One region of the Kitasatospora sp. NPDC005856 genome, then DNA from elsewhere that is predicted to be linked to it. Evidence: riboswitches for the same ligand, from Rfam matches in the RefSeq annotation. Region 1 holds a riboswitch; the other holds the start of a gene.
What was found. A riboswitch is a leader RNA that binds a small molecule or an ion and turns the genes downstream of it on or off. The one in region 1 is predicted to bind glycine.
Positions count from the first base shown of each region.

Region 2: another riboswitch for glycine. It lies ahead of gcvT (glycine cleavage system aminomethyltransferase GcvT); the one in region 1 lies ahead of gcvP (aminomethyl-transferring glycine dehydrogenase).

Region 1 covers NZ_JBEXWT010000082.1:14,043-25,131, reverse strand. The annotation lists gene ABZ449_RS33380 (dienelactone hydrolase family protein) at 1-384, shown strand, start outside; gene ABZ449_RS33375 (MFS transporter) at 456-1,742, shown strand; gene ABZ449_RS33370 (HAD domain-containing protein) at 1,843-2,367, shown strand; gene ABZ449_RS33365 (CPBP family intramembrane glutamic endopeptidase) at 2,345-3,133, opposite strand; gene ABZ449_RS33360 (glutamate--cysteine ligase) at 3,272-4,774, opposite strand; gene ABZ449_RS33355 (hypothetical protein) at 5,151-5,723, shown strand; gene ABZ449_RS33350 (DUF5999 family protein) at 6,192-6,383, shown strand; gene gcvP (aminomethyl-transferring glycine dehydrogenase) at 6,508-9,408, opposite strand; glycine riboswitch at 9,647-9,750, opposite strand; partial or broken gene ABZ449_RS33340 (PRC-barrel domain-containing protein) at 9,989-10,291, shown strand; gene ABZ449_RS33335 (YsnF/AvaK domain-containing protein) at 10,301-11,089, shown strand, end outside.
Region 2 covers NZ_JBEXWT010000038.1:48,267-59,355, reverse strand. The annotation lists gene ABZ449_RS22965 (protein-L-isoaspartate O-methyltransferase) at 1-523, shown strand, start outside; gene ABZ449_RS22960 (hypothetical protein) at 605-1,855, opposite strand; gene ABZ449_RS22955 (DMT family transporter) at 2,251-3,186, shown strand; gene ABZ449_RS22950 (L-serine ammonia-lyase) at 3,341-4,708, opposite strand; gene glyA (serine hydroxymethyltransferase) at 4,874-6,154, opposite strand; gene gcvH (glycine cleavage system protein GcvH) at 6,240-6,614, opposite strand; gene gcvT (glycine cleavage system aminomethyltransferase GcvT) at 6,715-7,836, opposite strand; glycine riboswitch at 8,066-8,167, opposite strand; gene ABZ449_RS22930 (enhanced serine sensitivity protein SseB C-terminal domain-containing protein) at 8,378-9,184, shown strand; gene ABZ449_RS22925 (enhanced serine sensitivity protein SseB C-terminal domain-containing protein) at 9,304-10,230, shown strand; gene ABZ449_RS22920 (ABC transporter permease) at 10,676-11,089, shown strand, end outside.

The DNA of each region.
Region 1 (11,089 bases):
GGCGTGGTCGGTGACGCGGTCGGCGTGGTCGGCTTCTGCATGGGCGGCGGCTTCGCCCTGCTGCTGGCCTCCCGGGCCGGCGACAAGGTGGCCGCCGTGGTCCCGTTCTACGGCCTGCCGCCCGATCCGGACTTCGACTACCGCGGTCTGACCGCCCATGTGCTCGGCCACTTCGGCGAGCTGGACGGCTCGATCCCGATGACCGCCGTGGACGAGGCCGCGATCCGGATCGGCGAGGCCACCGACGTCCGCCCGGAGATCCACTTCTACCCGGCCGGGCACGCCTTCATGAACGACGAGAACCTGATCGGCACCCACGACCCGCTCCAGGCCCGGATCGCCTGGCGCCGGACCCTCACCTTCCTCCGGGGCCACCTCGGCTGAAACCCCGCGCTCCGGCGGCTGTGCGGGGAAAGGCGATGGACACCCGTACGACCCCACGGCATAGTCGCCGGGTGCCGACCCCGCTCCCGACCCCGCTCCCGACCCCGACCCCGCGCCGCTTCGCCTGGGCGAGCCGCAACTTCCGCGTCCAGACCGCCGCCACCGTGATCAGCGGCCTCGGCAACGCCGGCGCCCCCATCGCGACCGCCTTCGCCGTACTCGGCACCGGCGGCACCACCACCGAGGTCGGCTACGTCACCGCCGCCCGGCTGGTGCCCACCGTGCTGCTCCTGGTGATCGGCGGCACCCTCGCCGACCGGCTGCCGCGCCACCTGATCATGGTCGCCGCCAACGTGTTCAGCGGGCTCTCCCAGGCCGTCCTGGCCGCGCTGGTGCTGACCGGGGACGTCCGGCTCTGGCAGATGCTGGCGCTCTCCGCGGCCGGCGGGGCCGGCTACGCCCTCTACACCCCCGCCTCCGGCGGCATGATCATGCAGGCCGTCCCGCAGGAGCACGCCGCCCGTGCCTTCGCGGTCTTCCGGATGGGCCTCAACGCCTCCCAGATCGGCGGTGCCGCCCTCGGCGGCGCCCTCACCGCCGCCGTCGGCCCCGGCTGGGTGCTCGCGGTGGACGCCCTGTGCTTCCTGGTCGCCGCCGCCCTCCGCTTCTTCCTGGAGCCGGACCGGGGCCCCGCGCCCACCGGCGGCAGCATGCTGCGCGACCTGCGCGAGGGCTGGCGGGAGTTCGCCTCCCGCCGCTGGCTCCGGGTGATCGTGCTCCAGTTCTCCGTGCTGGTCGCCTGCGTCAACGCGGTGGAGTCGGTCTACGGGCCGACGGCCGCCAAGGAGCGGCTCGGCGGCGCCGGCGCCTGGGGCCTGGCGATGTCCGCCTACGGCGTCGGCCTGGTGGCCACCGGCGTGCTGATGACCCGCTGGCGGCCCCGCCGGATCCTGCTGGCCGGCAACTGGGGGGTCTTCCTGTTCGGCCTGCCCGCCGTGGCCCTCGCCGCCGAGGTGCCGCTGCCGCTGCTGGTCGTCGCGATGTTCCTGTCCGGCGTCGGCGTCACCGTCTTCGGCGTCAACTGGATGGTCGCGCTCCAGCAGGAGATACCCGAGGAGATGTTCTCCCGGGTCACCGCGTACGACGAACTCGGCTCCTACTCCCTGGCCCCGGTCGGCACCGCGCTGGCCGGCCCCGCCGCCGTGACGCTCGGCCTGTCCGGCGCGCTCTGGGCGTGCGCCGTCGCCTGTCTGGTGCTCAGCGCGGTGGTCCTGCTGGATCCGCAGGTGCGCCGGCTGAGCCGTCGGAGCACGACGGACGCACCGGTGCCCGTCAGCGAGCCCGCGCCCACCCCCTGAGCGCCCCGTGCGCCCCGCGTGCGCCCACCCGTGAGCAACCGGAGGTGTGCGAGGGTCGTCCGAACAGTCGGGAAACACCACCGTATCCGAGAGGCCACCGGTGCCGAAGCCACTGCTGTTCCTGGACGTCGACGGCGTCCTGAACCCGGTCCGCCCGCACCCGGACTCCGGGTTCGACGCCCACACCCTGTTCGGCTACACCGTCCTGCTGTCCGCCCGGCACGGCGCCTGGCTGCGCGAGCTCGCCGGAACGTACGACCTCGTGTGGGCGACCACCTGGGAGGAGCACGCCAACACCCACATCGCCCCGGCGATCGGGCTGGACCCGCTCCCCGTGGTCACCTTCACCGGCTACGTCCCGCAGCCCGGTGACCCGCGCGTCCCGCTGATGGAGCTGCTCTCCGCCGCCAAGTGGGCCCCGCTGCTGCGCTACGCCGAGGGCCGGCCGTTCGCCTGGGTGGACGACGTCATCCCGCCGCGGCTGGTCCGCCGCGCCCTGTGGCGCCGGGACCGCCTGCTGCTGCCCGTCGACCCCGGCCAGGGCCTGGAACGCCGGCACGTCGAGCGACTGCTCGCCCGTCCGCCGCGCACCCACGTCCCGCTCAAGGGGTCGGCAGCCAGCTGACGTGCCCGGCCAGCAGCGCGTACCCGACGAAGGCCACCGTGTCGATCAGCGCGTGCGCCACCACCAGCGGCATCACCCGCCCCCAGCGCCGGTACAGCAGGCAGAACACCACGCCCATCACCATGTTGCCGACCAGCCCGCCGACCCCCTGGTACAGGTGGTACGAGCCGCGCAGCACCGAACTCGCCACCACCGCCGCCGGCCACGACCACCCCAGCTGCCCCAGCCGGCGCAGCAGGTAGCCGAGGACGACGACCTCCTCCAGGATGGCGTTCTGCCAGGCCGACAGCACCAGCACCGGTACCCGCCACCACACGTCCGGCAGCCCGGACGGCGCCACCGTCAGGTTGTACCCGGCCGCCTGCGACGCCAGGTAGAGCGCCAGCCCCGACCCGCCGATCGCGGCCGCGACGGCGGCGCCCCGCCCCAGGTCGCGCAGCTTCTGCCCGAGGTCGAAGCCCAGCACCCGCGGCGCGACCCCCTCGCGCACCAGCAGGTAGCCGACCAGCGCCACCGGCATCAGTCCGCGCCCGATGTAGTACAGCTGCCAGGTGAGGTCCAGCCAGGGCCGCCCGGGCGCCCGCGAGCCGTTCAGCGTGGCGACCTGCTGGCCCAGCTTGAGCGGTTCGGTGAGCGAGCCGGCGAAGCTGATCAGCGCGCCGATCCCGCTGGCCCCGAGGGAGAGGCCGAGGACGATCAGCAGCTCCGCGCCGAACAGCCGACGGATGGGCTTCGCCGTCTCCGGCGCGGTCGGGACGGTGGTCACGGGGGCTCCAGCGGACGGGCGGTCGCTCCGGCCGTCGGCCGACCGCCGGAGCGATCATCCTGACACAACCGCCGATCAGCCCCGGCGGGGAGGCCGGTCCCCCGCGGCCGGCCCCGGCGGGGAGGCCGGTCCCCGCGGTCAGCCCACCGGCCAGGTGTGCACCGGCTCGCCGCCGCGCATCAGCTCGGCGTAGCGCCTGGTCATCGCCGCGAGCGCGGCCGGCCGGTCCATCCCGTACTGCTCGCGCAGCCGGTGGAAGGTCGCGACCTGCCAGGACGCGCCGTTGGTGCGGCGCAGGCAGCGCTGCTCGATGATGCCCAGGTAGCGGTCCCGGTCGGCGGGCTCCACGCCCCACTCGTCGAGGCCCTGGTGGGCCATCGGGAGCAGCTCGTTCAGCACCAGGTCGACGGCGGACACGGTCTGCAGCCCGCCGCGCCCGGCCCGCCCGGAACGCGGCCACTGGAACACCGCGTCGATGCCGTACCGGGCGCCCTGCTGGAAGTTCTCGTCCGCCCGCTCGAACGGCAGCCTGGTCCAGATCGGCCGGGGCTGCTCGGCGAGCACCCGCACCAGCCCGTAGTAGAAGGCGGCGTTGGCCAGCGTGTCGGCCACCGTCGGCCCGGCCGGCAGTGCCCGGTTCTCCACCCGCAGGTGCGCCACCCCGCCCGCGATGTCGTACACCGGGCGGTTCCAGCGGTAGATGGTCCCGTTGTGCAGCCTCATCTCGGCGAGCCTGGGCGCGCCGCCGGAGGACAGCACCTTCAGCGGGTCCTCGTCGTCGCAGATCGGCAGCAGCGCGGGGAAGTACCGCAGGTTCTCCTCGAACAGGTCGTACGCCGAGTCCACCCAGCGCTCGCCGAACCAGGTGATCGGGCGCACGCCCTGCGCCTTGAGCTCCGCCGTACGGGTGTCACAGGCCTGCTGGAAGAGCACCGGACGGGTCTCCCGCCACAGCTCCCGCCCGAACAAAAACGGCGAGTTGGCGCCGAGCGCGAGCTGCGGCCCGCAGATCGCCTGGGCCGCGTTCCACACCGAGGAGAACCGCTCCGGGGTCACCTGGAGGTGCAGCTGGAGCGAGGTGGCGGCGGCCTCGGCCACCATGGTGATGGACTCCAGCTGGAGGTGCTCGACCCCCTCGATGTCCAGCGCGATGTCCTCCCCGCGGGCGGCCAGGATCTGGTCGCTGAGCAGGCTGTACCGCTGGTTGTGGCTCATCGCGTCCAGCCCGGTGTGGGCGTGCTCCAGGGTCGGCAGGATGCCCACCATGACGATCCGGGCGCCCGCCTCGGCCGCCCGCCGGTCGGCGTAGCGCAGCCCGGTGTCGATCTCCTCGCGCAGCTCCTCGAAGACGTGGCCGCAGAGCCGGTGCGGCGTGATGTTGACCTCGATGTTGAAGCGGCCCAGTTCGGTCTGGAAGTCGCTGGAGCCGATCGCACTCAGCACCTGCGCGTTGTTCATGGCCGGCAGGCCCTGCTCGTCGGCCAGGTTGAGCTCGATCTCCAGGCCCATCACCGCCCGCGGCCGGTCGAAGCGGTCCTCCCGGAGCATCCGTCCGAGCGCTTCGAGACACGCGTGGAGCTTGCGCCGGTACAGCTGCCGGTCCGCCAGTTCCGCCCGAGTCGCCACGACCTTCTCGCCCACGGTCTCCTCCTCCAGAGCCACCCCGTCGAGCACCCGGTCGACCGACCGTGCAAGCATCATGCCCATCGCGAAGATCGATACCCGATCGCCCGGACTGGCTTGCATTGCAAGGCATCTGACGGAAAATCAGGCGAACTGCAGACTTGCCCGGCACCACAGCCTGTGATAAACAGATCACCCTGCGCGTCTGTTCGAATTGGTACAGCGCTCCGGCCGGTCCGCCTCGCCCCGAAGCCTCGTCGACGGCGACGACCGCGCCGGCACCGCGATCCTGCACAACCGGACACGGTCGGGCCCCGTCACCGAAGACGCGTCACCCGCCACGCCGGTATGCCGCACTCGCACGCCGATCTCGCTTGGAGAGGCGGACCCCGCCATGACTCTGCAAACCCCCCAGCCCCCGCCGAGCGCGCTGCGCGCCGTCCTGGGCGCGCTCGACTCGGAGACCGCGCTGCGCCAGCCCGCCGCCGCAGCGCTGCTTCATCCGACCGGCCCACTGCTCCCCGCCCACCCGCTCGCGGTGCACGTCCTGACCGGCGGGCGCCCGGAGCTCACGGCCGCCCGCCGCACCGGCTGGCGCTTCCTGATCAAGGACGGCACCGAGGTGGCCGCCGCCGCCGAGGTGGTGCAGAGCGCCGAGGGCCACACCTTCTCCCACTTCACCGCGGGCCCGTACCTCGACTCGACGGTCCGGGCGCTGCGCGAGGCCTGGCAGCTCGCCCAGTCCTCCCGGACCCGCCAGCAGCCCCGGCTGCTGACCTTCCCCGGCCAGTACGCGACGGCGCTGTGGCTGCACAGCCCCGACGCCGGCCCGGCCGCCGACCTGCTGATCCCGCTGGCCCCGGCCCCGCTCGGCGTCACCGCACACCGCGCCTGCCCGGCCGCCGAACTGCTGCCGCTGCTCGCCCGCGCCCCGCTCGCCAGGCCGCTGCTGCTCGGTTCCTCCTGACCCGCCGCCCCCTCGGGCCACCGGACCCACCCGCCCGGCGGCCCGAGGCCGCGCCCGCACGCCCTCGCACCCCGCGCACCCGCCCCAGTGGCTCCTCACCCACACGCCCGCGCACTCGCCCCAGCGACTCCTCATCCGAACGGCGACCACCCGATCGGGCCATCCGGCATGACCCCATCGGGCCATGCCCCGACTGACCCACTGGTGCACCCGTTCCCGTCGGCCCCACCTGAACGGGTGATCTCTGCCCGGGAGTTGTGGCGCATGTCACGAAATCCCTGGCGCGCGGGTCCCGGGATGCCGACACTGGGAACCAGCGTGGAAGGACCACCTGTCCTACCCACTTGAGCGCCGGTCCACACCTGGCCGGCGCGCGGACAGGATCCGACCACCGCGGCGGTTCCGGACGGTACGACCTCCGGCGACCGCACCACGGGGAGGATCGCAGAGCGAAGCGAGGGTACGCGTATGTGCCAGCACCGTCCTGAGTGCCCGTCGGCCGAGTCCGAGGACCGCGAGGCGGCCGTGTCGGTGGCCTGCCACCCGGAGCAGGGCTGGAGCCTGCTCTGCAACGGCGTCGTCCTGTTCGAGGACACCGGAGAGCTGCTGCCCGACGGCCGGGTGATCGCCCCGCGCCGACCCGTCGCCCACGCGGCCTGACCACCCGTCCGGCCGTACGGCGGGGGCAGCCGCCACTCGACAGCACAACGGGCAGGGCCCCGGCGGATGCTCCGCCGGGGCCCTGTCGTCCGGGCCGGACCTCCGAGGGTCCGGCCCGGTCCGGTCAGACGCCGAACTCGTCCAGCGGCGGGCAGGAGCAGATCAGGTTGCGGTCGCCGTACGCGCCGTCGATCCGGCTCACCGGCGGCCAGTACTTGTCCGCCGGGTTCACGCCCGCCGGGAAGACGGCCTCCTGGCGCGAGTAGCCGTGCTCCCAGTCGCCGGCCAGCGTGGCGGCGGTGTGCGGGGCGTTGCGCAGCGGGTTGTCGTCGGCCGCCCACTCACCCGAGCCGACCTTGTCGATCTCCGCCCGGATGGTGATCATCGCGTCGCAGAACCGGTCGATCTCGTGCAGGTCCTCGGACTCGGTCGGCTCGATCATCAGCGTGCCGGCCACCGGGAAGGACATCGTCGGCGCGTGGAAGCCGTAGTCGATCAGGCGCTTGGCGATGTCGTCCACCGTCACGCCCGTCTCCTTGGTCAGCGGACGCAGGTCGATGATGCACTCGTGCGCGACCAGCCCGCCCGGACCGGTGTAGAGCACCGGGAAGTGCGGCGCCAGGCGCTTGGCGATGTAGTTGGCGTTCAGCACCGCGACCTGGGTCGCGTGCTTGAGGCCCTCGCCGCCCATCAGCCGGACGTACGCCCAGGAGATCGGCAGGATGGCCGCCGAGCCCCACGGCGCGGCCGAGATCGGGCCCACGCCGGTGGCCGGGCCGGCCTCCGCCTGCAGCGGGTGGTTCGGCAGGTAGGGCGCCAGGTGGGCGCGCACCGCGACCGGGCCGACGCCCGGGCCGCCACCGCCGTGCGGGATGCAGAAGGTCTTGTGCAGGTTCAGGTGCGAGACGTCCGCGCCGAACTTGCCCGGCTTGGCCAGGCCGACCAGGGCGTTCAGGTTGGCGCCGTCCACGTACACCTGGCCGCCGGCCTCGTGCACCAGGGCGCAGATGTCGGTGATCTGGGTCTCGTACACGCCGTGGGTGGACGGGTAGGTGACCATCAGCACGGCGAGGTTGTCGCGGTGCTGCTCGATCTTGGCCTTCAGGTCCTCGACGTCCACGTCGCCGTCGACCAGGGTCTTCACCACGACCACGCGCATGCCGGCCATCACCGCGGAGGCCGCGTTGGTGCCGTGCGCCGAGGACGGGATCAGGCAGACGTCGCGCTGGGCGTCGCCGTTGGCGTGGTGGTAGGCGCGCACGGCCAGCAGGCCGGCGAACTCGCCCTGCGAGCCCGCGTTCGGCTGGATCGACACGGCGTCGTAGCCGGTCACCTCGACCAGCTGCTGCTCCAGCTGGCGGATCAGGGTCAGGAAGCCCTGGGCCTGGTCGATCGGGGCGAAGGGGTGCATCTGGCCGAACTCGGGCCAGGTCACCGCCTCCATCTCGGTGGTCGCGTTGAGCTTCATGGTGCAGGAGCCCAGCGGGATCATGCCGCGGTCCAGCGCGTAGTCCCGGTCCGACAGGCGGCGCAGGTAGCGCAGCATGGCGGTCTCCGAGCGGTGGCTGTGGAAGACCGGGTGGGTCAGGTACTCGTCCTCACGCAGCAGCGCGGCGGGCAGCGCGTCGGCGGCCTCGGCGACCTCGACGGCGGAGACGCCGAACGCGGCCCAGACACCGGCCAGGTGCTCGCGGGTGGTGGTCTCGTCGGTGGAGACGGAGATGCGGTCCGCGCCGTCCTGGTGGACGTTGATGCCGTTGGCACGGGCGGCGGCGGCGATCTCGGCGGCGCGGCCCGGGACGACGGCGGTGACGGTGTCGAAGAACTCGCCGTGCAGCAGCTCGACGCCGCCGGCCCGCAGGCCCTCGGCGAGGGCGGCGGCGTAGCGGTGGGTGCGGCGGGCGATGTCGGCCAGGCCGTCCGGGCCGTGGTAGACGGCGTACATCGAGGCCATCACGGCGAGCAGCACCTGGGCGGTGCAGATGTTGCTGGTGGCCTTCTCGCGGCGGATGTGCTGCTCGCGGGTCTGCAGCGCCAGGCGGTAGGCGCGGTTGCCGTCGGCGTCGATGGAGACGCCGACCAGGCGGCCGGGCAGCGAGCGGGCGTACTCGGCGCGCACCGACAGGTAGCCGGCGTGCGGGCCGCCGAAGCCCATCGGCACGCCGAAGCGCTGCGAGGTGCCGCAGGCGATGTCGGCGCCCAGCGAGCCCGGGGACTTGAGCAGGGTCAGCGCGAGCAGGTCGGCGGCGACGGCGACGATCGCGCCCAGGCCGTGCGCCTGCTCGATCACCGGGGCGAGGTCGCGGACGACGCCGGTGGCGCCCGGGTACTGGAGCAGCACGCCGAAGACGCCGCGCTCGGCGATCTCGGCCGGGATGCCCTCGGACAGGTCGGCGACGACGACCTCGACGCCGGTCGGCACGGCGCGGGTGTTGATCACCGCGACGGTCTGCGGCAGGGTCTCGGCGTCGACCAGGAAGACGCCGCCCTTGACCTTGGTGACGCGGCGGGCCAGCGCCATCGCCTCGGCGGCCGCGGTGCCCTCGTCCAGCAGCGAGGAGCCGGAGGTCGGCAGGCCGGTCAGGTCGGAGACCAGGGTCTGGAAGTTCAGCAGCGCCTCCAGGCGGCCCTGCGAGATCTCCGGCTGGTACGGGGTGTAGGCGGTGTACCAGGCCGGGTTCTCCATGACGTTGCGCAGGATCACCGGCGGGGTGAAGGTGCCGTAGTAGCCCAGGCCGATCATCGGCTGGAGCACCTGGTTGCGGTCGGCCAGCTCGCGCAGCTCGGCGAGGACCTGGGCCTCGGTCCGGCCCGCGGGCAGGTCCAGGGCGGTGATGGAGCGGATCGCCTCGGGCACGGCGGTGGCGGCGAGCTCGTCCAGCGAGCCGTAGCCGACGGACGCCAGCATCTTCTCCTGCGCGGCGGCGTCGGGGCCGATGTGGCGGTTCTCGAAGGGGCTGGCCAGCTCAAGCTCGGTGAGGGTCGAGGCGCCGGTGGGGCGTCCCGCGTTCGGCTGGGCGTTCATGGTGGTCGAGGCCTCCTGGTCACGGACCGGCGGGGGTACGCACGCCGACCGGCCTTCGCCGCTGCGGGCAGCGGACGAGCCTGGGCGGGCGGACCCGACAGGCCTCCCCCTCTGTCATCGGGACCTGAGAGCTTCACCCGCACGGGGCGCTGTGGGCGCTCCGCCGGCTTGCACCGTCGGTGAGGGTGGTGATCGCCGGCTCCCGTGCCGACGCTCCTGCCCTGCTTTCCAGAGTGACCTACCCCACACGGTACGGATGCCTGAGAGATTCCGGGGAGGAGTTGCTCCTTCGGCGCTCCGACCAGCGCTTTTCGCGGTCGGAGACTCTCCCGAGCGGGCTCTGCGGTCGCCGCCCAGGGTACCAGCGGGAGGCCGCCCGATCACGGGTGCATCAGGTCAGTTGAGGTCTACGCGTGAGGTCTACGCGCGTCCCCCGGACAGTCCAGCGCGAACCCCGTACGGCGCACCCGGGTCGCGCCCGTCCGATTCATGGCTTTTGGTGTGAAGTGGCGGACGGAATCGGGTGCTCCGGCCGCCTCCCTGCGGGAGTTCCGCAGGTTCAGCGCGCGGGAGGAAAGACGTGCAGACCGACATCGACCCCCGGGACCTCATCGGCCACAAGGCCGTCGACCGCAACGGAGACAAGATCGGCACGGTCGACGAGGTCTACCTGGACGATGCCACCGGCCGGCCCGAGTGGGCCGCGGTCCGGACGGGCATCTTCGGCCGGGACGCCTTCGTCCCACTGACCACGAGCGAGTTCGCCGGCGACGAGCTCCGGGTGCCGTACGACAAGTCGCTGGTGAAGGAGTCGCCGGACTTCGGCGTCGGCCAGCACCTGTCCCCCGCCCAGGAGCTCCAGCTCTACCGCTACTACGGGCTCGACACCCCGATGGACAGCCGCCCGAACGGCGAGAACGGGAGCCGGGCCAAGCAGCCCGACCTCGACTTCGGCACCACGGCGGCCGCCGCCGCCGCGACGACCGCGGCGTCCCCGGCCAAGTCGCTCACCTTCCACACGCCCGAGCGGGCCTCCGAGCGGGCCTCCGAACGTCCCACCGAGCGGGCCCCCGCTGCCGCCGCCCCCGCCGCCGCCATCCCCACCATCGCCGAAACCGCCAGGACCGCCCCGGAGGCCGACATGCGGACCCTCAGCACACCCGTCACACCCGTCACACCCGTCGGCTCCCCGCCGGCCGCGCACACCTCCGCCGCGCCGCCCGCCACCACCGCGCCCATCACCACCGCGCCCGCCGCCGCCGCCACCGCCCCCGCCGCCGCGCCCGTCGTGGAGCCGAAGCCGCAGCCCGCCCCCATGCCCGCCCCGGCGTCGACCGCCACGACCGCCCCCACCCACACCGGCGCCCCCTCGTCCGCCCCCAGCAGCCCGGTGGAGATCACCTGCCGGGAGGAGCGACTGGAGATCACCACCGAGTGGCACACCCTCGGCACGGCGAAGCTGCGCAAGTACGTGACGACCGAGCAGTTCGAGCGCCGCGTCCCGGTGGTCCGCGAACGCGTCCGGGTCGAGCGGACGCCGATCAGCGACGCCGAGCGCGCCACACTCAGCGAGAAGGAGATCGCCGAAGCCGTCGAGGAGGTCACGCTCCGCGAGGAGCGCCCGGTGGTCCGCAAGTACCTGGCCCCCATCGAGCGGGTCCGTCTGGTCGTCGAGCGGTAC
Region 2 (11,089 bases), on a different contig from region 1:
CGCCCTCACCGTCGCCGACGACGGCGCCGCCGCGCACGGCTGGGTCCACGGCCTGGCCCAGTTCATGGGCGACCGACACGGTCCGGCTCAGCCGAGCACCGGGCCCGCCGCGTACGCGCAGGTGCGCGGCGATGCCGAACCCGAGGCCTGCCGGGTACTGGACCGCGACCCGGCAGGCCTGGCGGACTGGCACCTCAGGTTCGCGTTGCGCGTCGCCGTCCCGGACGCCGTGCTGTTCACCGACCGGGGCGGGGAGCGGCCGGCCGCCCTGGTCCACGACGGTGACCGTTCGTGGGCCGAGATCCGTCCGGACGCGACTGGCGGGCCGCTGCTGTCGCAGGGCGGCCCGCGCCGCATCGGTGACGAACTCATGGCCGCCTGGTCCCAGTGGGAGGAGCTCGGCCGCCCCGATCTCTATGACTACGGCGTCACCGTCGCCCCGGACGCCCAGTGGGCCTGGCAGGGCGACCCGGACGACGGCCCGAGGTGGCCGATCGGACCCTTGCGCCCGGCCGCGCGGTGACTGTTCCCGGATCCGCCGGCTGAACGGCGCGAAGCCGATGCCGCGCGAGAAGTCGGCCGGGCCGACTTCTCGCCCCCCGGGTCAGGAGAGCGAGAAGCCCATCCGGTTCACCACCGGGGTCATCGGGACGTACATCACCTGCGCGTAGCAGGTCGTCGGGTGCGCCGTCGATCCGGGCGGGCAGCCGACCTCCGACCTCGCGGCCACGATCACGCCGCGGGCCTCCATGTCGCCGTTCGGGCCGGACGGGTTCGCCAGTGCCGGGCCGCCGCTGTCCCCCTTGGCGGCGATCGCCCGGCGGTCGCCGCCCTTCGACTCCGCGACGTCCACCGGCCTGATCCTCGTGCCCTCGTCGTTGGTCGTCTCCACGTCGACCCGCTTGATCCGCACGTCGCACGTCCACCCCGACTGGGCGCCGCTGAGGCAGACCAGGTCCCCGACGTTGTTGCGCCCGGCCCCGTACGTGTGCCGGGACGAGCCGCCCCTGTCCGACCACGCGCCGTCGTAGAACCGGCCGCCGCCGGTCCCGTTGACGGCGATCATGCCGACGTCCAGGCCGTCGCCGACCGAGGACAGGTCGCCGATGTGGCTCCCGGCGCCGTTGTAGTACCGGCCGCCGCCGCAGTGCGCGGCGGTCAGCACCACCTTCGTCCCGCCCTTCCAGCCGCTGAACGCCGTCGAGCAGAACGACGCCTTTCCGGTGTTCACCTCGGCGCCCGCGTAGTACGGCGCGCTGTCGGAGTGCCGGCTGCCGGACAGCGCCACCGGAGTCTCCTCGACGTCGGCCGTCACCGGCATCCCGGCGATCCCGGCGGCCAGCGCGGAGTACGCCTGGACGGTCGCGTCACCGCCGGTCAGCCGCTTCGCCTTCGCCGGGTCGTAGGTGATCGCGATGGCCGCGCCGTCCTCCTGCGGGCCGATCGATGTCCACGCGTCGCGCGGCACGGCGGCGGTGAACCGGTCGATCGCGGCGCGCATGTCCGCGCGGGAGTACGGGCTCCGGTGGACGTCGACGGTGTAGCCGGCGCGGGCGTTCGCGTCGAGCAGGGACCGCACCCCGGCCGGGGCCCCGCCCTTCCAGTAGATGTCGGCGTGCCGGTTCGACGCGTCGATCACCGTCCCGGCGTAGCCGGCCGCCGCCGGATCCCCGGACTCCACCCAGTCCTGCACCGGGTCCGTCATGCGGTGGAGGACCTGCTGGGCTTCCGGATCGCGGAGCACCGGCAGGCTCACGGACAGGTACGGCTCGTCCTGCACCACATCGGCGGCGACCAGGCCGGAGCCGACCACAACGGCCAGGACCAAGGGCAGCACGAGGCGGGAGCGGCGCATGAGCGGGTCCTTCCGGTGAGCCGATGGGCTGACACTCAGCGTAGGGACTGATTGACGGTCCGCCACGGGTGAAAGCCGGGCGCTGGGCCGCCAGTGGTTGCACGCGGGAAGCAACGCGCCCCCGGGAGGGGTGGGGCGACCTCCCGGAGGCGGGTGGGACGCCCGCGCAGGAAGTCGGCCCTGTCGACTTCGTGCGCAGGCGGATAGCATCGGGCCCGTGAACCTGTACTGGCACGTCGTGCTGCCACCGCTCAGCGCCTGATCGGGCGCGCGCTCCGGTGGCTTGATCCCCTGCGACCCCGGCTCGGCCTGATGGTGGCCGCCGTGGGCTGACGGCGTGCGCCCGTTCTCGAAACCTCCTCCCCGACGGTCTTCGACGACGGAAGTTCACGACTGTGCCGAATCGTTTGTCCTCGCCTGCCTGTCCCCTGCCCACGGCTCCCCGCCGCGCCCGTCCGAGCGGCGGCGCGCTGCCGATCCTGATCGCCGCCGTGCTCTGGGGCACCACCGGGACGGCCAGTTCGCTGGCGCCCTCCGGTGCCCCGGCGGCCGGGATCGGGGCCGCCGGGCTGGTGCTCGGCGGGCTGCTGCTGTTCCTCACCGACCGCACCGCCCGTACCCTGCCCCGGCGCTGCGCGCCGCGCGAGCGGTGGCTGCTCGCGGCCGGCGCCGTCGCGGTGGCCGGCTACCCGCTGACCTTCTACCCGGCGGTCAGCCGTACCGGCGTGGCGGTCGCGACGGTGATCGCGCTCGGCAGCGCGCCGGTGTTCACCGGACTGCTCGGCTGGCTCACCCGGCAGGGGCGGCCGGACGGGCGGTGGGCCGGGGCCACGGCGCTGGCCGTGCTCGGCTGCGCCGTCCTGGTGCTGGGCCCCGGACTCGCCGGGGGCGGTACGGCGGTGGACCCCCTGGGGGTGCTGTCGGCGGCGCTCTCCGGGCTCTCGTACGCCGTGTACTCGCTGATCGGCGGACGGCTGATCGCGGCCGGGCACCCCTCGGGCGGGGTGATGGGCGCGATGTTCGGCGGCGGAGCGCTGATCGTCCTGCCAGTGCTCCTCATCGGCGACCTGGCGTGGCTCGCCTCGGCGCGCGGGGCGGGCGTGGTACTGCACCTCGCGGTGGTCACCACGTTCGTCGCCTACTGGCTGTTCGGCCACGGCCTGCGGCACACCACCGCCCGGACCGCCACCACCCTGACCCTCGCCGAACCGGCCGTCGCCGCCGTCCTCGGCGTGGCCGCCCTGGGCGAGCGCCTCCCCGCCGTCTCCTGGTGCGGACTCGCCGTCCTGGCCGGGGGCCTGGCCTTCCTGGCGCTGCCCGGCCGGAGGTAGCAGCGGTGCGCGGGAAGTCGGCCCGGCCGACTTCCCGCGCAGTGGCCGACCCGCCCGGTCGTGGCCTGAGCCGGGGAGCGGACAGGGAACGGACGGAGAACACGACGGACCCCGGCGGAGCGGGGCTCCGCCGGGGTCCGTCAGGACGCCGGGGTCAGCACTCGATGACGTTCACGGCGAGGCCGCCGCGCGAGGTCTCCTTGTACTTGATCTTCATGTCGGCGCCGGTCTCCTTCATCGTCTTGATCGCCTTGTCCAGCGAGACGTGGTGGCGTCCGTCGCCGCGCAGGGCCATCCGGGCCGCGGTGACGGCCTTGACGGACGCCATGCCGTTGCGCTCGATGCAGGGGATCTGGACCAGGCCGCCGACCGGGTCGCAGGTGAGGCCGAGGTTGTGCTCGATGCCGATCTCGGCGGCGTTCTCGACCTGCTCGGGGGTGCCGCCGAGGACCTCGGCGAGGCCGCCCGCGGCCATCGAGCAGGCGGAGCCGACCTCGCCCTGGCAGCCGACCTCGGCGCCGGAGATGGAGGCGTTCTCCTTGAAGAGCATGCCGATGGCACCGGCCGCGAGCAGGAAGCGGACGATGCCGTCCTCGTCGGCGCCCGGGATGAAGTTCAGGTAGTAGTGCAGGACGGCGGGGATGATCCCGGCGGCGCCGTTGGTCGGCGCGGTGACCACCCGGCGGCCGGAGGCGTTCTCCTCGTTGACCGCCATCGCGTAGAGGGTCACCCACTCCATCGCGTTGGCCGGCCCGATGCCCTCGGCGCGCAGTGCCCGCGCCGCGGCGGCCGCCCGGCGGCGGACCTTCAGCCCGCCCGGCAGGATGCCCTCGCGGGACATGCCGGCCCGCACGCACTCCTGCATCACGGACCAGATCTCCAGCAGCCCGGTCCGGATCTCCTCCTCGCTGCGCCAGGCCTTCTCGTTCTCCAGCATCAGGCCGGAGATCGACAGCCCGGTCTCCCGGCTGAGCCGCAGCAGCTCGTCACCGGTGCGGAAGGGGTACTTCAGCACGGTGTCGTCGGGCTTGACCCGGTCCGCGCCGATCGCGTCCTCGTCCACCACGAAGCCGCCGCCGACGGAGTAGTAGGTCTTCTCCAGCAGGGTCGAGCCGTCGGCCGCGTACGCCCACAGGGTCATGCCGTTGGCGTGGTACGGCAGCGAGCGGCGGCGGTGCAGGATCAGCTGGCTGTCCGGGTCGAAGTCGATGGTGTGCTCGCCGAGCAGGCTGATCCGCTTCTCGGCGATGATCCGCTCGACGTCCTTGTCCGCCTGGTCGACGTCGACGGTGCGGGGGGAGGCGTCCTCCAGGCCCAGCAGGACGGCCTTCGGGGTGCCGTGGCCGTGGCCGGTGGCGCCGAGCGAGCCGTACAGCTCGGCGCGCACGCCCGTCACCCCGTCCAGCAGGCCTTCGGAGCGCAGTCGGCGGGCGAACATCCGGGCGGCGCGCATCGGGCCCACGGTGTGGGAGCTCGACGGGCCGATGCCGATGGAGAAGAGGTCGAAGACGCTGATGGCCACGGGGGACGTCCTTGTCTGGTCTCGTGGAAGGACTTGCTGGCAGGGGAGGGCTGACACGGGACGGGGCACCGCACGCACTCTCCAGTGTGCGCGGTGCCCCGGAGTCCCAGGTACGCCGGCGGGGTGAGGCCGGTCACCTGATCCGATGAGCCCGACCGGGCCGGACTACTCCTGGTTGGCCAGGGTGGGGTACAGCGGGTACTTCTCGGCCAGGGCGGTGACCCGGGCCTTCAGCGCGGCGGCGACGGTCTCGTCGAAGGCGGGCTTGAGCGCCTCGGCGATGATGTCGGCGACCTCGCGGAAGTCCTCGGCCTGGAAGCCGCGGGTGGCCAGCGCCGGGGTGCCGATGCGCAGGCCCGAGGTGACCATCGGCGGGCGCGGGTCGTTCGGGATCGCGTTGCGGTTGACGGTGATGCCGACCTCGTGCAGCCGGTCCTCGGCCTGCTGGCCGTCGAGCTGGCTGTTGCGCAGGTCGACCAGGACCAGGTGGACGTCGGTGCCGCCGGAGAGCACGCTGGCGCCGGCCTCGGCCACGTCGACCTGGAGCAGGCGCTCGGCGAGGATGCGGGCACCGTCCAGGGTGCGCTGCTGGCGCTCCTTGAACTCCTCCGAGGCCGCGACCTTGAAGGCGACCGCCTTGCCGGCGATCACGTGCTCCAGCGGGCCGCCCTGCTGGCCGGGGAAGACCGCCGAGTTGATCTTCTTGGCGTACTCGGCCTTGGACAGGATGACGCCGCCGCGCGGGCCGCCCAGGGTCTTGTGGGTGGTGGTGGTGACCACGTCCGCGTAGGGCACCGGGTTCGGGTGCAGCCCGGCGGCCACCAGACCGGCGAAGTGCGCCATGTCCACCATGAGCAGCGCGCCGACCTCGTCGGCGATCCGGCGGAACGCGGCGAAGTCGAGCTGGCGCGGGTAGGCCGACCAGCCGGCGATGATCAGCTTCGGCTGGTGCTCCTTGGCGAGGCGCTCGACCTCGGCCATGTCGACCTGGCCGGTCTTCTCGTCCACGTGGTACGCGGCCACGTTGTAGAGCTTGCCGGAGAAGTTGATCTTCATGCCGTGGGTCAGGTGACCGCCGTGGGCCAGGCTCAGGCCCAGGATGGTGTCACCCGGCTGGATCAGCGCGAACATCGCGGCGGCGTTGGCCTGCGCGCCGGAGTGCGGCTGGACGTTGGCGTGCTCGGCGCCGAACAGCGCCTTGATGCGGTCGATCGCGATCTGCTCGACCACGTCGACGTGCTCGCAGCCGCCGTAGTAGCGGCGGCCGGGGTAGCCCTCCGCGTACTTGTTGGTGAGCACCGAGCCCTGGGCCTCCATGACCGCCACCGGGGCGAAGTTCTCGGAGGCGATCATCTCCAGGGTGGTCTGCTGGCGGTGCAGCTCGGCGTCGACCGCGGCGGCGATCTCCGGGTCGAGGGCGTGCAGGGACTGGTTGAGAACCGTCATGGTGTGGTCTTCCCGGTGGAGGAGGAAAGGGGGCCGCGGCTGGGGCGGGGCGGCCGCCGCACGGTGGCCGCCCCGGTCAGACCTCTCAGCCGCCGATGAAGGCGGTGTACTCGTCCGCGCTGAGCAGCGCGTCGGTGGCCTCGACGCGCACCTTGAACAGCCAGCCGCCTTCGAACGGGGCGCTGTTGACCAGGGAGTTGTCGTCTATGACGTCCTGGTTGACCTCGGTGACCTCGCCGGTCACCGGGGAGAACAGGTCGCTGACCGACTTGGTGGACTCCAGCTCGCCGCAGGTCTCGCCGGCGGTCACGGTCTCGCCGACCTCGGGCAGCTGCACGTAGACGATGTCACCGAGGGCGGTGGCGGCGTGCTCGGTGATGCCGACCGTGGAGACACCCTCCTCGGCCGCGGTCAGCCACTCGTGCTCCTTGGTGTACTGCAGGTGCTGGGGGTTGCTCATGGCGTCATTCTCCAGGATGGGAAGCGGGTACGACGAAGCGGGCCGCCGCGCGGACGGCCGCGACGTGCGTGTATGGGAAAACCGGGGCCTCGGTGCAGGCTCAGCGGGCGCGCTTGTAGAACGGCAGCGCCACGACCTGGACGGGCTCGTGCTTGCCGCGCACGTCCACCGCGACGGTGGAGCCGGGGGCGGCGTGGGCGGCGTCGACGTAGGCCATCGCGATCGGCTTGCCCAGGGTCGGGGACGGCGCGCCGGAGGTGATCCGGCCGATCGGCTCGCCCTCGGTGGAGACCACGGTGTACTCGGCGCGCGGCACCCGCTTGCCCTCGGAGACCAGGCCGACCAGCACCTTCGGCGGGTTGGTCTCGGCCGCGGCGGCGGCCTGCTCCAGCGCCTTGCGGCCGATGAAGGCGCCCTCGTTGGTGGTCTTGTCGAAGCGGACGACCCGGCCCAGGCCGGCGTCGAACGGGGTGAGGTCGGTGGACAGCTCGTGCCCGTACAGCGGCATGCCGGCCTCCAGGCGCAGCGTGTCGCGGCAGGACAGGCCGCACGGGATCAGGCCGCGGCCCTCGCCCGCGGCGGTCAGCGCCTGCCAGATCTCCTCGGCGTCGGCCGGGCGGCAGAAGATCTCGAAGCCGTCCTCGCCGGTGTAGCCGGTGCGGGCGAGCAGCACGTCGTGGTCGGCCACCCGGGCGGGGAGGATCGCGTAGTACTTCAGGCCGGGCAGGTCGGCGTCGGTGGTCTCCGCGAGGATGCCGGTGGACTCCGGGCCCTGGACGGCGATCAGCGCGTAGGTGTCGCGGTCGTCGGTGACGACGGCGTCGAAGCCCTTGGCGCGGGCGATCAGCTCGTCGAGGACCAGCTGGGCGTTGGAGGCGTTGGCGACGACCAGGAACGCGTCCTCGCGCAGGCGGTAGACGATCAGGTCGTCCAGGATGCCGCCGTCCTCGGCGCAGATCATGGTGTAGCGGGCGCGCAGCACGCCCAGCGCGGAGACGAAGCCGACCAGCGCGTGGTCCAGCATCTCGCCCGCCTGCGGGCCGGTGACGGTGATCTCGCCCATGTGCGAGAGGTCGAACAGACCGGCCTTGGTGCGGACCGCGAGGTGCTCCTCGCGCTCGCTGCCGTAGCGCAGCGGCATGTCCCAGCCGGCGAAGTCGGTCATGGTCGCGCCGAGGGCGCGGTGCAGCGCGTCGAGCGCGGTCAGGCGGAGGGACGACATGGCCAGGAACTCCTCGGTCGGGGCACTCAGGGGTGCACGCACCGGACCGGACCCGCTCGGGGACCGACCCTGCGCGCGGGCATGCGGCGGCGTGGGTCTCCCCATCTGTCGTCGAACCTGAGAGCTTCACCGCCCACCGCCCGCAGCTGTTTCCAGCTTGGGGGACAGCATGACGGCTTGCACCGTGGGTGGGCGCACGACAGGGCCGGGCGCCGCTTTCCAGATGTGCCTAACCCGTGCGGTAGGGGTGCCTGAGAGATTCCGGGGAGGACTTGCTCCTTCGGCGCCGGCTGTACCTGAACGGCACTCCGGGCTCTCCCGCGCGGGTTCGAGCGGCCGGTATGGAGTTGTGGGGGCCCGCGGCGCATGCCGTCGGACGCGCACATCATGGCACGTCCGGGACGGAGAGGGGAGGGGGGACCCGGTCACACCGCACGGCACCCGAACACGAGCCCTAAGGAGCAAGGCCCGGGGGCCCTAGACTGCTGCGCGTCGGCGCAGCAGAGGGCGGCCGACCGGCAGAGGGCGGAATCGGCGGCGCATGGGGTACCCGGTGGAGCAGCAGCAGGGGTGGGGCGGACCGGAGGAGGCGCCGTCGGGCGGTTCCTGGCCGGCCAACGAGCTGGAGCAGGTGCTGACCGCGGCCCTGGGCGACCCGGGGGCCACGGCGCGGGTGATGGAGGTGCTGGCGCGCAGCCAGGTGTGGGTGCCGCTGCCGGCCGGGGCCGATCCGCAGGGGCAGTCGCTGGACCTGCCGACCGTCGAGCTGGGCGGTGACCCGTACGTGCCGGTGTTCTCCTCGCAGGAGGTGTTCCTCCAGCAGGCGCCGGGGATGGCCTTCGCGATCGCGCCGGTCTGGGAGTTCGCCCGCGGGCTGCCGCTGGGCGTGGGCATCGCGGTGAACCCGGAGGCGGCCGTCGGGCTCCCGGTGCCGCCGCAGGGGGTCGCCGAGCTGCGCCGCGGTCCGCGTGATGCCGCCCGTTGGGAGGCCGCCGACGACGCTCTGGCGCCGACCGGCGGCCGGGTGGCGCTGCGCGAGCCGGTGCCGGGCGAGGACCCGGAGCACTTCCTGACCGCCTGTCGGGCGGAGCTGTCGGCGCTGCCCGGGGTGTTGACCGCCCGCAGGGCGCTGGCCAGCATCGAGGGCGAGCCGACCGTGATGTTCGTGGGCGTCCAGCTGGACCCGGCGGCGCCGGCCGGCCCGGCCGCGGTGAACGACGCGCTCGGACGAGCGCTGGGAACCGCGCCGCTGCCCGGCGGCGTCCACCTCGTACTGCTCGACCTCGCCGACGACCCGGTGGTCGAGTGGCTGCTCACCCGGGTACTGCCGTTCTATTCGCGGGTCTGAGCGGGGTTCGTATCAAAGGCACGTCGCCGTGGCGGTGGCCGGTGCCGCGCCCATAGGGTGCGTGCAGACGGCCGACGGGCTCGGCGGGTTGAGGGAAAGAGGCGCGGCGAGGTGGGCGCATGAGTGCGGGAACGGGAGCGGGCGGTGTGCCGGGGCCCTGGGGCCAGGCACCGGCCGGGCGCCCGGGAGCTGATCCCGGCGCGTTGGAGCGCGCCCTGCGCGACGTCGCGCCGGAGCGCTACGACGCGTACGAGCGGCTGCTGCACGCGCTGGCGGACGGCCAGGTCTGGATGCTGCTGTGGCACGGCACGCCCGGCAGCCCGGACGCCCAGTACGGGAACATGGAGATCAGCGGCCACGGCTACGCGCCGGCCGTCACCTCGCCCGAGCAGCTGACCGCCTCCGGCTGGGCGCGGGCCCACGAGGTCATCTCCGGCCGGGAGATCGCGGCCTCGCTCTACCGCACCCGCTGGGGCCTGTGGCTCAACCCGCACGCGCCCGGCGGCGGCGTCGGCGTGCCCTGGGCGGACCTGCGACGGGTCGCCGCGGGCCTGGACCGGCTGCCGGCCGGGCCGTTGAAGCTGAGCGAGCCGCAGCTGAACGCCCAGCCGTTCTTCGCGCTGCTGGAGCGGCAGGCCGCCGAGGTGCGCGCGGTCCGGGCGCTGCGCCGGGCCTGGGTGCAGCCCGCGGTCGGGGAGCCGTACCTGGCCATCGGCCTCGACCTGTACGAGAGTTCGCCGCCGGCGGTGGAGGCGGTGCGGGCGCTGATGCAGCGCGCGATCGCGGTGGCCCCGGAGGGGCTCGCGGTGTCCACGGTGGCGATGTCGGACGAGTTCGACCCGGTGGCGCTGTGGATGCGTGCCAACGCGCGGCCGTTCTTCGACCGGGAGGCGGGCCGCCCGCCGACCGGCCCGTACCCGCCGGTGCCCCCGCCGCCGTACCCGGGGCAGTCGATGCCGGGCTACGGGTACGGCACCCAGCCGCCGGCGCAGGGCTGGCAGCAGCAGCCGCCGCAGCGGCCGTGGCCCGGCTACCCCGGGCGCTGATTCCCAAAACCCATTCTCCGAAGCCGACTTGATTGTCCGTCAAGTCGGCTTCGATGCTTTCCGGACGAATTTCCGGATGTGTCACCCGGTCATCTTGACATGGCGGCTACAGCCATGTGAAGAGGTATATGCCGACGATCCGGGAGGTGCATGCACGCAGATCACAGTTGGGCATCTGTCGGTTGGCAGGGCTGGCGCAAGCCAGTTCGGATGGCAGAGAGTTCTGCGCAACGCACCGCGCGTGCTGAACCCCACAAAGGTGAGCGCGCACGCCGACAGCCCGTCCACGCGACGCCCATCCCGCGTGGTGGCAGTGCCCCGTGCACGACGCACTGCCGTCAACACCCGCTCCTCCTAAGCACCTCCGCACGTCCGCAGCCGCACCGCCGAAGCCGGCGACCGGCACCCGTGGGCCGGCCACCGTCGGCGAGGGGACCAACTGACCATGACCGCATCCGTGACCACCGCCGGGAACGAGCCGGAGGCACCCGCCGCCGCGAGCCCGGCCAAGAAGATCGAGGGCCGCTCCCTCGGCCAGATCGCCTGGACCCGCTTCAAGCGGGACAAGGCCGCCGTCGCCGGCGGCGTCGTGGTGATCCTGCTGATCCTGCTCGCCGTGCTGGCCAAGCCGATCGAGTCGATGTTCGGGCTGGACCCGGACGCCCTCAACCAGGACCTGCTGGACGCCGACCTCGGCGGTCTGCCGTTCGGTGACTGGGGCGGCATGAGCTGGGAGCACCCGCTCGGTGTCGACCCCCTCCAGGGTCGTGACCTGCTCACCCGCGTCATCGAGGGTTCCTGGGTCTCCCTGCTGGTCGCCTTCGGCGCGACCCTGCTGTCCAACACCATCGGCACCGTG